2 regions of the Peribacillus sp. N1 genome follow, and region 1 is predicted to be linked to the other one. Evidence: predicted binding sites of a transcription regulator. Region 1 holds the regulator's gene; the other holds the start of a gene.
What was found. Region 1 encodes Rex, which represses fermentation and respiration genes when NADH is low (regulators of the CRP and FNR family bind a similar motif). Its sites were predicted from a motif close to TTGTGAAATATTTCACAA; they were not measured.

Region 1 (7,954 bases):
AATATGCTGTATACATGGTGATAGAGGATGAAGGTAAAATCGCCGGTTATTGCGGTGCCTGGATCGTCATTGATGAATCGCACATTACCAATATAGCGATATTGCCAGAATACCGAGGGCAAAAGCTAGGAGAAGCTTTGCTCAGGAAGATGATTGAAATCTCCATTTCGACGGGTGTGGTGAGGATGACGCTAGAGGTCCGTGTCAGTAATGCAGTAGCCATTTCGCTCTATGAAAAACTAGGTTTCCAAAAGGGCGGAATCCGAAAAAATTATTATACAGACAATCAAGAAGATGCTTATGTTATGTGGGTGAATTTTTCATGAAACAAGATCAATTTATATTAGGTATTGAAACGAGCTGCGATGAAACTGCGGCAGCTGTCATAAAAAATGGTACGGAGATACTGAGTAATGTCGTGGCTTCACAAATTGAAAGCCATAAACGTTTTGGCGGTGTCGTCCCTGAAATAGCTTCCCGTCATCATGTAGAACAAATTACGATTGTTCTTGAAGAAGCACTGCTGCAAGCCGGTGTTACATATGAAGACTTGGATGCCATTGCCGTTACAGAAGGCCCCGGCCTTGTTGGGGCACTATTAATAGGCGTGAATGCGGCGAAGGCTGTAGCTTTCGCACATGGAATACCAATTGTCGGTACGCATCATATCGCTGGTCATATCTATGCAAATCGGCTTATTCAGGAGATCGAATATCCTGCGCTTTCTTTAGTCGTTTCGGGAGGTCATACAGAATTGGTGCTTTTAGAAGAGCCAGGTTCTTTCAAGGTGATAGGGGAGACGCGGGATGATGCAGCAGGAGAGGCGTATGATAAAGTGGCTCGAACATTGGGGCTCCCTTATCCTGGCGGTCCTCATATCGATAGGCTTGCGCAAGAAGGCTCACCAACTTTAAAACTGCCTAGGGCATGGTTGGATGGCAGCTATGATTTTTCCTTCAGCGGGTTGAAATCGGCGGTGATCAACACTTTGCATAATGCAGAACAGCGCGGGGAAAAAATCGAACCTAAAGATTTAGCGGCAAGTTTCCAAGCAAGTGTGATAGAAGTGCTTGTAATGAAAGCTGTAAAAGCTGCAAAGGAATATAATGTGAAGCAGGTATTGCTTGCTGGAGGAGTTGCGGCAAATAAAGGCCTTAGGGAAGCATTAACGGAAGCTTTTAAGGATTTACCTATGGATATATCCATTCCGCCCCTCTATCTTTGTACAGACAATGCCGCCATGATCGGTGCTGCTGGCAGTGTCATGTTTGAAAAAGGAAAACGATCTGGTTTGGATTTGAACGGAAATCCTGGATTGGATATAGAAGCATTTTAATTGACGAGAAGACAGGATCCCACACTTCGGCATCCTGTCTTTTTATCGTGTTAATAAAATAATAGAATATTCTGTGGATAAAGTTTTTTTGATCATCCTACTGCATGTGTATAAAGTGGTGTTTTTGTGGATAAGTGGATATGTTTCTGTGGATAATGTGTATAACCCAAATTATTGGCTAATAAACGGTAAGTGAATTGTTAACAAGTTTGTGGATAACTTTTTAATTTGAAGTGAAAAAGACCGAGTCGATTGACCCGGTCATTTGTCATTCTTCCAGTTCAGCCCATTCTTCGAGCAGCTGGTCCAATTTTTCCTGTGCATTATCAAGCTTTGTTTGGACTTCCATCACTTTTTCGTGGTCCTGAAAAACATTTGGATCGCAAAGGAGGTCATTATATTCGCTTATTTCGGTTTCAAGACGCTCCATGGCTGCCTCGATTTCCTCAATGCGCCGTTTTCGCTGGCGTTCTGCTTTTTTTGCTTCTTTATCAATTTTGTAATTTGTTTTTTCTACAGCTGCATCTAAAGTTTTAGCCTGATCCTGCTGTTCAAGTGCTTTGATTTCCGCTTGCTCCTGTTTCTTCTCTAAATAGTAATCATAATCACCGAGGAATTCTTCGTTGCCGTCTTTGGAGAGCTCAATCACTTTCGTTGCTATCCGATTTATGAAATAACGGTCATGTGAGACGAAAAGAATAGTTCCCGGATAATCGATCAAAGCGTTTTCAAGCACCAATTTACTATCGAGGTCCAAATGGTTCGTTGGTTCATCAAGAATTAAAAAATTACCTTTTTGCATCATCATTTTGGCAAGAGCAAGCCGAGCCTTTTCGCCCCCGCTTAGTGTGGAAACGGTTTTCAAAACATCGTCCCCGCTAAATAGGAAATTACCGAGTACGGTGCGGATGTCCTTTTCCGGTTTAAGGGGATAGTCGTCCCATAATTCATTGAGTACGCGTTTATTGGAAACAAGGTTAGCCTGTTCTTGATCGTAGTAGCTGACTTCTACGTTCGTTCCAAAACGGAATTCCCCAGAAAGTGCAGGCAGCTTAGAAATGATCGTTTTCAATAAAGTTGATTTTCCAACTCCATTTGGGCCAACAAGAGCTATGCTCTCTCCCTTTGTCATCCGGGAATTTATATTCCTTGATACCGTTTCCCCTTCGTATCCGATAGCCAAGTCCTGGAGGTGGAGTACTTCATTTCCGCTTTGCCTTTCAATCTGGAAAGAAAAATTCGCGGATTTTTCATCCCCTTGCGGCTTGTCCAAAACATCCATCTTTTCGAGCTGCTTGCGTCTGCTTTGTGCTCTTTTCGTGGTCGAAGCCCTTGTGATATTACGTTGGACAAAGTCGCGAAGCTTTTCGATTTCCCCTTGCTGCTTCTCGAACAGTTTCATGTCCCGCTCATAATCTTCCGCTTTTCCCTCTAGGTAAGAACTATAATTACCATAGTATTTTTTCATGTTATTCCGGGAAATCTCATATACCAGGTTCACTACTTTATCTAAAAAATAGCGGTCATGGGAAACAATGAGCACAGCTCCCTGGTACCCTTGTAAATATTGTTCAAGCCAAGATAGGGTTTCAATATCCAAATGGTTCGTCGGCTCATCCAGAATCAATATATCCGGTTTCCTTAAAAGCAGCTTTCCTAATGCAAGCCTTGTTTTTTGCCCGCCGCTTAATGTGGAAATTGGGGTAGAATAGTCAAAGTCAGCAAACTGAAGCCCATGCAATACGGAACGGATATCCGCTTCATATTGATAACCGCCCTTCTCTTTGAATGCCACCATCAAAGTGTCGTATTCATTCAGCACTTTTTGGTAAACCGTTTCGTTTTCAAAGATGTCAGGTCTGGCCATATCAGCTTCAAGGCGACGCAGTTCCTTTTCCTGCTCTATAAGGTCCTTGAATACCGTCAGCATCTCATCCCAAATGGTCAGTTCGGATTCCAATCCCGTATCCTGGGCCATATAGCCGATTGTGACGCCTTTTGGTTTGATAATTTCACCGCCATCATGGGAAATATTCCCGGCTATGATTTTTAGCAGAGTCGATTTTCCGGCGCCATTACGGCCGACAAGTGCAATTCGATCTTTATTTTGAACTTCGAGCTTCATATTTGATAAAATAAGTTCAGCTCCATAATATTTCGATAGTTGATTGATTTGTAATAAAATCATAGATTTCACCTCAATTGATTATAGATAGTGTAACGTATTTTAGTTATTATCGGCAACAGCTTGGTTCCATGGTAAAACAAAAGCTGTTACATAAAGTGGAATAATAGTGTATGATTTAGGAGGGGTTACTTAAATGGGAGACTTAACGCATTTTAATGAACAGGGCAGGGCCAAAATGGTCGATGTGAGTGCTAAGCCTGAAACAACCCGGACGGCAGTAGCTCAATCGAGCATTTTATTGAATGATGAAATATATGAATTGGTCACGAACCAGAAAATGAAAAAAGGTGATGTACTGGCTGTTGCACAGGTTGCAGGAATAATGGCCAGCAAAAATACATCCAATATCATTCCGATGTGCCATCCCATTGCTCTGCAAGGGGTCAATATAGCCTTTGAGTGGGAAAAAGAGGAACAAGGATACAGACTTAGGATTGAAACGGAAGCTAAGACAAAAGGGAGTACAGGTGTGGAAATGGAAGCGTTAACAGCTGCATCCGTGACTGCCTTGACTGTTTATGACATGTGTAAGGCCATTGACAAGGGAATGGTGATCGGGCCTACATTCTTAGTGGAGAAAACAGGCGGAGTTTCCAGTAACGATTATAAAAGACAAGTAAAACAAACAGATAGAGAATTAAGTTGAAAAGCATGTGTGAAGGCGGGGAAGAACAATGAACCATGACCCAAAGATACCGCAGGCAACAGCCAAAAGGTTACCATTGTATTATCGATTTTTAAAGAACTTACATTCCTCAGGCAAGCAAAGAGTTTCCTCGGCAGAGCTAAGCGAAGCTGTAAAAGTGGATTCTGCCACCATACGCCGTGATTTTTCCTACTTTGGCGCGCTTGGGAAAAAAGGCTACGGCTACAATGTCAATTATTTATTATCCTTCTTTAGAAAAACACTAGATCAAGATGAATTGACCAAAGTCGCTTTAATAGGGGTAGGAAATTTAGGAACCGCTTTTTTAAATTACAATTTCATGAAAAATAATAATACAAAAATTGAAATGGCTTTCGAAGTTTCTGAAGAAAAAGTCGGCAAGCGGATAGCTGATGTGCCCATCTATCATATGGATCAAATCGATACGTTATTGCAGGAAAATAATATCACTGCAGCTATATTGACCGTGCCTGCACAGGTAGCCCAGACGATAACCGATCGTCTAGTCAAAGCTGATATAAAAGGAATATTGAATTTTACACCTGCAAGGCTGACCGTGCCTCCATCCATAAGGGTTCACCATATTGACCTGGCCGTGGAGCTTCAGTCGCTCATCTACTTCCTGAAACATTATCCGGTAGTGGAAGAAGCCGCCTTGGAGGAATGAAAAAAACGCTGCATCTTTGCAGCGTTTTTTTATTTTTTCTTATTTTTTTGTGCGGCTTTAATCTTAAAGTGCAGCATGATCATGCGTAAGCCCGATCCAAAGTCAAGAGTCGCAATGAGGACAAGTATGTAGGCGAAGAGTCCCCATCCAGAAGAATTGACGGTTTGAATCGCGATAGCTGTAAAAAGAGCTCCTAAGCCTGCATAGATGATGCCCATGAATAAGGGTGATTGACGTTTCATAATAAACCTCCGATGAAGGCCTGTGCAGTATCCATCATCTTCTCTATATCCTCCCGATATACCACTTGAAGGATGATAACAAGCGTATTCATCGCAATATGAGCGCTCATTGATACGAGAATGCGGCCTGTTTTTGCATAAAGGAAAGCAAAAGTGAAGCCCATTGCCGTATATAAAAGAAGATGTTCAAATTCACCATGCGCCAAGCCGAAAATAACTGAGCTGATTAAAGCTGAAATAAAGAAGTTAAAGCGTTTATGAAGTGATCCGAAAATGATTTTCCGGAAAATTAATTCTTCCAATATAGGTCCAATTACTGAAGTGACGAAAATGACCATGGGGACTTTGTAAATGAGTGAAATGAGTTGCTGCGTATTTTCAGATTCAGACTCCACCCCAAGCATTTGTTCAATGCTGCCGGCAATGCTTTGCGCAAAAAGAGCCATGAACACTCCTGCAATTGCCCATAATATGGACATGGAAACGGAAGTTTGATTTCTCGTGTCCAACTTTTCCCTCATATCTTTTCTCATTAAAAAAAGAATCAAGAATAAAGCAGCGAGAAAACTGAAAACTATCCAGTATGCTGCAGATTTCACTTGGAGTTCATCAGCCGGCATTCCGGTATAAGACCCGATCAGCATGAAAATGGGTACCCCAACAATACTGGATAATTGCATGGCAATATAAGTGATGATGACGAACCAATATTCTTTTTTCAAAAATGAAAACTCCTTTTATAGTCACCCATTCCGCTCGGAACGTTCCTTATATGGGGACAAGCTATAAACGCATACTCCAAAATGGTATCAAAAATTGAGGCAGAACACCACTTAAAGGTACCCCTAACGAAACATTTAAATAACTTTGTTAAGGAAATCATTATGCTAAAGTAGTTTACCCGTAATTTATCAGAAATTAATAAAAAATTTTCAATAAGATACTTGCAAAAAAGGCTCGGTTTATTTAATATTATAAATGTGTTAGCACTCGATGATGAAGAGTGCTAATAATCATGTAACAAATTATCAAGAGAATATGAGGAGGTTGTTTCACTTGTTAAAACCATTAGGTGATCGCGTTATTATTGAACTAGTTCAAACTGAAGAAAAAACTGCAAGCGGTATTGTTCTTCCTGATACTGCTAAAGAAAAGCCACAAGAAGGTAAGGTAGTAGCAGTTGGTACTGGCCGTGTCCTTGAAAATGGCGAACGTGTTGCTTTAGAGGTTGCCCAAGGCGATCTAATTATCTTCTCAAAATATGCAGGTACTGAAGTTAAATACGAAAACACTGAATACTTAATTTTACGTGAAAGCGACATTCTAGCTGTTATCGGCTAATTATACATCATACTTAACTGAACGAAAATTTTCTTAAAATTTTAGGGAGGTACTTATAAATGGCTAAAGAAATTAAATTTAGTGAAGAAGCTCGCCGCTCCATGCTTCGTGGTGTGGACGCACTTGCAGATGCAGTTAAAGTAACGCTTGGACCAAAAGGTCGTAACGTGGTTCTTGAGAAAAAATTCGGTTCACCGCTTATCACTAATGACGGTGTGACGATCGCTAAAGAAATCGAATTGGAAGATGCATTCGAAAACATGGGTGCGAAATTGGTTGCTGAAGTAGCAAGCAAAACAAACGACGTAGCTGGTGACGGTACAACGACTGCAACGGTTCTTGCACAAGCGATGATCCGCGAAGGTCTTAAAAACGTAACAGCTGGTGCTAACCCAATGGGTATCCGTAAAGGAATCGAGAAAGCGGTCAATACTGCAATCGCAGAATTGAAAGCCATTTCCCAACCTGTTGAAAACAAAGAATCTATCGCACAAGTTGCTGCCATCTCTTCAGCTGATGAAGAAGTCGGCCAACTGATTGCGGAAGCAATGGAGCGCGTTGGTAACGACGGCGTCATCACAATCGAAGAGTCTAAAGGTTTCACAACTGAATTGGACGTAGTAGAAGGTATGCAGTTCGATCGCGGATATGCATCTCCATACATGGTTACTGATTCAGATAAAATGGAAGCTGTACTAGAAAATCCATATATCTTGATCACAGATAAAAAAATCACGAATATCCAAGAAATCCTTCCTGTACTTGAGCAAGTTGTACAACAAGGTAAACCGCTATTATTGATTGCTGAAGATGTAGAAGGCGAAGCGCTTGCAACTCTTGTTGTGAACAAACTTCGTGGAACATTCAACGCTGTTGCGGTTAAAGCTCCTGGATTCGGTGACCGTCGTAAAGCAATGCTTGAAGACATCGCAGCTCTTACAGGCGGCGAAGTAATCACTGAAGAAATCGGTCTTGACCTTAAATCTGCAACAATCGATTCATTAGGCCGTGCGTCTAAAGTGGTTGTTACAAAAGAAAATACAACGATCGTTGAAGGAGCTGGAGATACAGCTCAAATTCAAGCTCGTGTAAACCAAATCCGTGTTCAATTAGAAGAAACAACTTCTGAATTCGACCGTGAAAAATTACAAGAACGCCTTGCTAAATTAGCTGGTGGCGTAGCGGTAATTAAAGTCGGTGCAGCTACTGAAACAGAATTAAAAGAACGTAAACTTCGTATTGAAGATGCATTGAACTCCACTCGTGCCGCTGTTGAAGAAGGTATCGTAGCCGGTGGTGGTACAGCACTTCTTAACGTATACAATAAAATCGCTGAAATTCAAGCTGAAGGCGACGTAGCAACAGGCGTGAAAATCGTTCTTCGTGCCATCGAAGAGCCTGTTCGTCAAATCGCTCACAATGCTGGACTTGAAGGCTCTGTAATCGTAGAGCGCCTTAAAGGCGAAGCAGTAGGCACTGGCTTCAACGCAGCTACTGGACAATGGGTGAACAT
Region 2 (7,954 bases), on a different contig from region 1:
GGTGCTCTCATTTTCAAGATTGTTACGATAAAGTTGATACCAGTCAGTAATGTACCGATACCAGCTATTTGAATTGCAATCGCGTAATAGTTCGAACCTACTGATTCACTGAAATCGTTACTTGCCAGCGGGAAGTAAGATGTCCAACCTGCATCAGGAGAACCACCGACTACGAAAGAGATGTTAAATAGCATTGCCCCCATGAAGAATAACCAGAAGCTTACTGCGTTCAGACGTGGGAATGCTACGTCACGCGCTCCAATTTGCAATGGTGTGACAATGTTCATTAACCCAATGATAAATGGCATAGCCATGAACAGGATCATGACGACCCCGTGTGTTGTAAATACCTCATTATAATGCTGTCCATCCAAAAGACCGTTATCTGGAATAGCCGTTTGAGCACGCATCATAAGAGCATCCACGCCACCACGGAAGAGCATAAGCAGTGCTGCCAAGATGTACATGATACCAATACGTTTATGGTCAACCGTTGTTAACCACTCACGCCATAAGTAACCCCATTTTTTAAAATAGGTAATTCCGGCAACAACCGCAATCATGGTTAAACCAATGGCAACCATGGATGCATAAATCGCAGGACTTGGATGAGGTACGGCAAATCGATCAAAGTAATCCATACTTTTGTGACTCCTTTCAGGAAAATATTCCTTATCTTGTAAACCTAGTTGTTTTATCGAACGAAATTAATTCTTAGTGATCATGATTCATGTTGCTGTGTTCTGAATGTTCATCGTGTGAATCCTTGGAATCATTTTCTTCCGTATCAGAAGATCCGTGGTCATGACCAGCATTTTCCCCTTCAGGAGCTGGAGAAAACTCTAAGTGAGTTCCAGTGTAAGTGGATTGTCCCACATGACCAGGTTTTAATAATTCATTGAATTTTTTCTCAGTAATCGGTTTAGCAGTAGCTTTAATTTCATCTACCCACTTATCGTATTCCTCTGCAGATAGTACATTAACGTTGAACGTTTGCTGAGCAAAACCTGAACCACTGAAGTTTGAATTTCGACCCATATACTCTCCTGGTACATCAGCTGCTAAGTGCAACGTATTAACCATGTCCGACATCGCGTATTTTTGTCCTCCAAGTTGCGGAATCCAGAAACTTGAGATTGGACCGAATGAGTAAAGTTTAAATTCAATTGGTCGGTTAGTAGGTAAAAACAGATAGTTGACTGTTTCGATATCTTCTTCCGGATAACTAAAATGCCACTTCCAGTTGGAAGATGAAGCGTAAATAATTAAAGGTTCTTGATCACCGTATCCTTTAGGTGTTGCCTCAACTTCATTTGTTGTTTTAACAGTAACAACGGATAGGAAAGCGACGATTAGAATTGGGATCGCAACCCAAATTATTTCAAGAACCTTACTTCCTTCAATATGAGGCGGTTCATAATCATCACGTTGTTTGGAAGCACGATATTTCATTATCATGAAGATATACAGTACCATAACGACAAGGACGACAAAGGCCATTGTCCATATCGAAATCATAATAACATCTGCTTGTGTTGCAGCTACTGGCCCTTTAGGGTCCAAGACCATTAATGGGTTATCGCAACCGGTTAGCACAGTGGCAATAGTAAAAAGTATAGTTAATAGAGCCCATTTTATTTTCATAGTACTACCCCTTTCTTACATAATAAAATTCCAATTGGTAATTATTCGGACAAAGTGTTACCATGTTCACAAACCCCGACATACCAATATTAATCCCAAGTCTAAAAAAAGACAATACAAAGTGACATCTGTCACATAAAGTTCATTAAAGAGCAGTAAGAAGATGGTAAATGAACTGAAATGTTCGAAAATCTTCAGCAAATGAAATATAATAAATGTTTCACATCTTGCCTTTGAAAATTCACTTAACAGTGCAGGATTACAAATAGTACCAATCCTCTTTCCATTTAATATTACTCTAATATAATGAAATAAAAATTTCACATTATAGTCACCGTGTATATTGCCTCAAAACTCTTAAAGATTATGAATTATATTACCTATCCTGTCAATTAGGTATTTATCGTTAGATACCATGATTTAAAACGGATTTTTTTCACTCGGCCATGGAGGTTGTTAAATGGTAGACACATGGGACACGATGTTGTCTCCATGCTTCAATACCCTTATGAACCAACACAGGTCAATATTATATATGTATAAGGAAACAACGAGTTGAAATGAAATTGGGATCTTTTTGCAATCCTTATGCCCTGTCAGTATTTTTAAACAGCCGTGTAGCAAAAGCGTAGTAAGTAATTCAGGTTTGCTATCAAATCTGCCTTTAGCAAAACCACTGCTCAATAACCCCATATTGATACCTGTATCCCTTTCCCTTTTGAATTTTCAATTAAAAGTACATAGAAAAAAAACCACAAAAAAAGGACTTCTTAAAAGTGTCCTTTTCTCGTAGATATTGTTTAAAATGTAATTGAGACTTCCTGGCGTGCAGGCAGTTGGTTTGGATGTACAAGCACATCGTGTGTTTGGCAATGACGAGTGGCAGTATATTGAATTAAAATGTAACAAATCGATAATTCGATTCTGATAATACACAAAATGAAAGCGCATTCATTAATTGTGATCAAGTTGACTCAATTCAGCAAGTTAGGCAAAAGAACAACTAGTTTTGTTTAGAAAAACAGTATATTGCGCTATATTCCTCGCTTTAGTTACTGAATTCTGTACTTCTGTTTGTTGGAGCTTTAGCCTTTGTTTTCATTTTTATGATTTTAGTCGTTTCCGGTTCAATTCTTTCGCCTTTACGTGTATTCATTACCATTTCCTCTGTCAGGACAAAAAATATACCAACTAGAAAAATGGCAGCTGCGCTTAATGTGATGGCGATTCCAACAGCGGTGAATATATAATCCTTATTGTAATCGCTTACAAAGAAACTTAAAGCAAAAATAATAATTCCGATTACACAACCTGTGCCCGATACCCATTTCACTGCATCTAACATCTTCTGATTAGCTTCCATAATTTCATCCCCTTTCTTTCTATTTTATAACATTTCACAAATTTGTCAAATCTTTTCTATTTTTTAACATATTCACGATGAAAACCTTGACAAATAGAAGGCGCCACCATTCACTTTTAGGTATTCAAGACTATATGAACAAACTTCAAAACAGTGCAAATACACTATCTATTTTTCCGATATTAGCCCACTGTATACTATAAAAAAACTCCAATAAAAGACCCCTGTTGAATAATCAGGGGCCTTACCTCATTCTATGGTTTTTGCAAGGTGATCGTTACCGTTTTCTCTTCAGTGCCTCGATATACTTTAATCTTTACTTTATCTCCGATTTTCTTATCTGTATATAAGTACTTCCTTAATGCAGCGGCAGTATTTATTTTCGTTCCATCAATCTCAACGATGATATCCTGTTGCTTAAGCCCTCCATTCGCCGCAGCCGATCCCGCCTCTATACTCGTCACCATTACGCCGGACTTTACGGCTTCTGGAACATTTTGAATGTAATATTGCGGCAGTTCTTCCATACTGGCCAAGCTGACTCCTAAATATGGGCGCGTGATTTTTCCATTTTCAATCAGCTCCGTAACAATCGGAATCACATCATTACTTGGTATGGCAAACCCTAAGCCTTCCACACCGTTTTCGGAAATCTTCAAACTGTTTATGCCGATCACTTCCCCAGCGGTGTTGATCAATGCACCCCCGCTATTGCCGGGGTTGATCGCTGCATCTGTTTGAAGCACATCAAGTTCCCACTCCCCTTCCGAGGTATCGACTGAAATGGAGCGTCCGGTCGCACTGACGATCCCTTGTGTAACCGATCGTGAAAAATCAAGTCCAAGTGGGTTGCCAATTGCCAATACTTCTTCTCCTGGACGCATGCTATCGGAATTACCGAATTTAATTCCCTCAGGTGCTTTCGAGGCATCAATTGTCAACACCGCTAAATCAGTCAAAGCATCAGCCCCGACAACCGTCGCCGTTGCCTTTTGTCCATCATACAATGAAATTTCGACTTCCTTAGCTCCTTCAATAACATGATTGTTCGTGATGATATAGGCTTTCCCATCAGCTTTTTTATAGATGACCCCTGAGCCGGTGCCGCTTTCAACCGTTTCGCTCTCCGTGCTTTGCTGCTGGTACGGGTACTGGTTTTGCATCTCCTGTAAATTCACGACCCCGACTATCGATTTGGATGCTGATTCGACCATCTCTGCCCTATCATTTGAATCCGTACTTGTCGATAACTTTTCCGCCGTGACACTTTTATCCTTTTCAACACTTTCCGTTTGCTGTACACCTGCCGTTTTGGTTGACTCATTCACTGGACTATTCCCTTGACCTATAAAGTCCCCGCCAAATAGAAATACAGACGATGTAACCATAGCAGCAACCGTTCCGGAAACAAGGCTAGTTAGCCAAAGAGACTTACCCTTTTTCCGTTCTGCCTTTACTCTGACTTGCTCATCACCATTATAATTTTCCATCTTTATCCCTCCTATGATTGTCCTTTATCCTTTACTTGACTCAATCATAAACAGGAAATATTAAAAAATTCTTAAGAAATAACGAATAGGGCGACATTTTTACAAAAATTATAAAATTTTATCGAATCCTGTATCTTGCCGCCTGCAAAATAAAAAGGCCTCAACAGGGGCCTTCAATTCGACCATACAGTTATCCTTACAAGACTTCATAAACTTCTTTAGTCTTCTTATTCACGCCATACCAGCCCCAAGTGGTTTTGTGGCCACTTTCCTGACTAGGTTCATCCACCTCGAAAACATGAAAAATGTAATCTCCCTTTTCGGCATCATGATCATATTCGATATCTAAATCAGGAAAATTTTCCATGTCCACATAATCCTTAACTAGCTTTTCTGCCTGAGATTTACTTAATGTACTAACCGAAGCCTTGCTCTCTTCTTTGCCTATTGTATCCGTTGCCGCCTCATCTTCTACTTTGGATCCATTGGTTCCGTCCACGGTTGCTTCCTCCGCCGGCTCCGCCTCGTCATTTCCCTCTACTGCTTCTATCGTGGCGGAGTCTGATACCGGTTGCATTTCCACCGCCTTAGAAACCATTAGTTTACCTTCCCGGTATTTTGCTTTATATGCGGTTGCTTCTTCAAAATCTCTTTTGGCCGAATCAAAATCCTGTTCGTCGTATTTCTTCATTCCATTCGCCAGAAAACCTGAAAGATCCAATAACTCTCTTGCTTCCGGTGTATTTGCTTCTTTATAAGCTAATTCAAATGCCTCGTGGGCTTCTAAATAATTTTCCTCATTCAACTGACTTTTCCCTAAATCCATATTGGAATCATAATTCCTTGTTACGCAGCCTGAAGCAATCAACACCAAAAAAATAACCATGATTGACCTCTTCACTATATCACCCCTTGATTTTCCATATTATTCTGTAAATTCATCTTATACCATTTGATAAGAAATCCGATACCTCTATTTCCTATCTTTTTCATTAAGGAAATGTTTACATTGATGATTAATTTTTTACAAATAGTGGTACAGAATAGATAAACGCTTGAAAGGATGATCACAGAATGATGCAGGAAAAACAGACCTATCATGTCGATTTGGTCAGCGGCGACGTACTCGGACAAAAACTTGAAGAGAATCCAAGCTTCACTGTACACGCAACTGATGAGGAACTTGCAGAATTGAAACAATGCTTGGAGGAACACCGGACAGATGACCTGGAAGCATATGCCCGTTCACATGTGCCCTACCTACTCTATCATCATGACCGGGCAAATGATAAATACGATGCAGCCATGCAAAGGCTTTATGCCCTCATTTATAAATTAGGGGATGAAACGGCACGAAACCATATTGAAGAAATCGGCATATTGAAAGATAACAAATTCGAGGGACAAGAAGAAGTGCAAAAGTTCAAATAAGAAATAGGAACAGAACCTGATTCAAAGGTTCTGTTCTTTTATTATCATGTCCCCAATAAAAGGGAAAACAGAAGATTCTATTTTATGATTCATTATAAAGTTTTATAAGCAGAGTTCTTTTAATCTACATATTTATCCTTCAAATAATCTGAACCAATACCGCCAATGACCATCAAAGCTAATGGTAAAAAATTCGATACAACTGGCATGCTTTTTAAAATGGTAATATCTGTGCCGGCAAATTTATTAAGTCCAAAAATAATTAATTTAGACACTAACAAAAATGCTCCTATTAATAATACGATATCAAAAAACATTTTCCTTTTTGGAAATGCTAACTGCTTACTTTCCCTTATTATTTTTTCTTTCAATTCCTCGTCACTCCTTAATAATTCATCTACCGTAATTTGAAATAAATCACTTAAATTAATTAGTACTTCAATACTAGGATAATTTTTTCCCGTTTCCCATTTGGACACAGATTGGCGACTCACATGAATCTTCTCCGCAAGATCATTTTGTGACCAATTTCTTTTTTCCCGTTCTTTTTTTAATCGTTCGCTAAAAATCATAGTGAGTTCATCGCCTTTCCTACTCCTAGTATTGTGAGATGAATTATGCAAAGTAAAGATAGTAATAAGCGCATTACTATGCAACTTATGAGTGACACCGAAGAAAACCTTGATATATCAAGGGAATCAGATTAATTTTCCGGAACTGCTGCAGAAAGGTAAAATTTTAAAAAATCCAGTTGATTCCAGAAATTCTCTGCCTTTCCGCCGATTGTCTGCCAAGCCTCATCAAAGCAAGCGACTCCGGGGTCATAGCTAGCCAGTTAAGCAGCTACTCAATTCTATAATTTTTCAACTGAATAAGCCATCTTGCCATCACATGATTCAGCTTAATTCAAAAAAAGCCTTGTATAGACAAGACTTTTAAACCCATTTTTTCCTGCCTGTTTAACTACACGAAGCATTTTTTTATTTCGCTCTTTGATCCTTTTTCCACTAATACTTTCACAATATAACAACTGGCAGTTATCAAAGATCATTCCTCACTTTGGTATAACTTTACCTTTTCGTTATCGAGTTGCTTTGCACATAAAAAAAGGTTGCCTCGGCAACCTCCCTTTAATGAAGGAACTGTCTCCAGATCCCAGTATATATTCATCGCATTGACACGCAATCATAAAGTTTCATTATTAAATGTTCCATTCTTTTAATTCGAGTCTCCGCACTTTATGTACAACGTGAGGATCATTTTCCGCTAAAGAGAGTGCTTCTTCAAATGTGTCTGCAATATAAACAACCAAGCCGCCTGAGCCATCCGCAAAAGGGCCTCTTGCAAAAACCTTCCCTCTACGATCAAGTTCGTTTAAATACTCGATATGATGTGGACGAACTTCTATATTTTTTTCAGCATCAATCATATGTAAAATTGCTGCATAATAAGCCATGCTTTCCACTCCCTAATTTCGGTTCCAGACAACCAGCTTCATTTCTGTCATTTCTTCAACTGCATATTTTAATCCTTCACGTCCAGTTCCACTTTCCTTCACTCCACCGTACGGCATATTATCCACACGGAATGTCGGAATGTCGTTGATCATGACTCCACCAACTTGTAAATTTTCCGCTGCATCCAGTGCTGTACCTACATCGTTCGTATAAATCCCTGCCTGCAGGCCATAAATTGAATCATTCACCAAATCAATTGCTTGTTCTACTGATTGAATCTTGTTAATCAAAACGATTGGGGCGAACACTTCTTGACAAGATACCTTTGTGTGAGTATCTGCATCCAATATGACGGTCGGATGAAGGATATTGCCTTCCGTTATTCCACCTGTTGCAATCTTGGCTCCACCTTGTCTTGCCTCTTCAATCCAATTGAGGCTTCTTTCAACATCATTTGGGGAAATCAAAGCGGAAACATCCGTTTCTGGATCAAGCGGATCACCTAATTTTAATAGTTTAGTAGCTTCTATAAACTTTTCAACAAAGCGATCGTAGATTTCTTCATGAGC

Region 2: the regulator Rex is predicted to act here: its motif matches at 1,853-1,870, upstream of qoxA (cytochrome aa3 quinol oxidase subunit II).

What each region holds. Positions count from the first base shown of each region.
Region 1 covers NZ_BAAHZO010000009.1:1,567-9,520, forward strand. The annotation lists gene rimI (ribosomal protein S18-alanine N-acetyltransferase) at 1-326, shown strand, start outside; gene tsaD (tRNA (adenosine(37)-N6)-threonylcarbamoyltransferase complex transferase subunit TsaD) at 323-1,336, shown strand; gene abc-f (ribosomal protection-like ABC-F family protein) at 1,605-3,524, opposite strand; gene moaC (cyclic pyranopterin monophosphate synthase MoaC) at 3,658-4,170, shown strand; gene ACYP5M_RS24120 (redox-sensing transcriptional repressor Rex) at 4,199-4,858, shown strand; gene ACYP5M_RS24125 (YdiK family protein) at 4,888-5,100, opposite strand; gene ACYP5M_RS24130 (CPBP family intramembrane glutamic endopeptidase) at 5,097-5,822, opposite strand; gene groES (co-chaperone GroES) at 6,157-6,441, shown strand; gene groL (chaperonin GroEL) at 6,501-7,954, shown strand, end outside.
Region 2 covers NZ_BAAHZO010000004.1:119,960-127,913, reverse strand. The annotation lists gene qoxB (cytochrome aa3 quinol oxidase subunit I) at 1-641, opposite strand, end outside; gene qoxA (cytochrome aa3 quinol oxidase subunit II) at 715-1,644, opposite strand; gene ACYP5M_RS16485 (hypothetical protein) at 2,693-3,007, opposite strand; gene ACYP5M_RS16480 (S1C family serine protease) at 3,262-4,497, opposite strand; gene ACYP5M_RS16475 (hypothetical protein) at 4,694-5,383, opposite strand; gene ACYP5M_RS16470 (hydrolase) at 5,572-5,928, shown strand; gene ACYP5M_RS16465 (helix-turn-helix domain-containing protein) at 6,048-6,500, opposite strand; gene ACYP5M_RS16460 (YciI family protein) at 7,130-7,384, opposite strand; gene ACYP5M_RS16455 (aldehyde dehydrogenase family protein) at 7,397-7,954, opposite strand, start outside.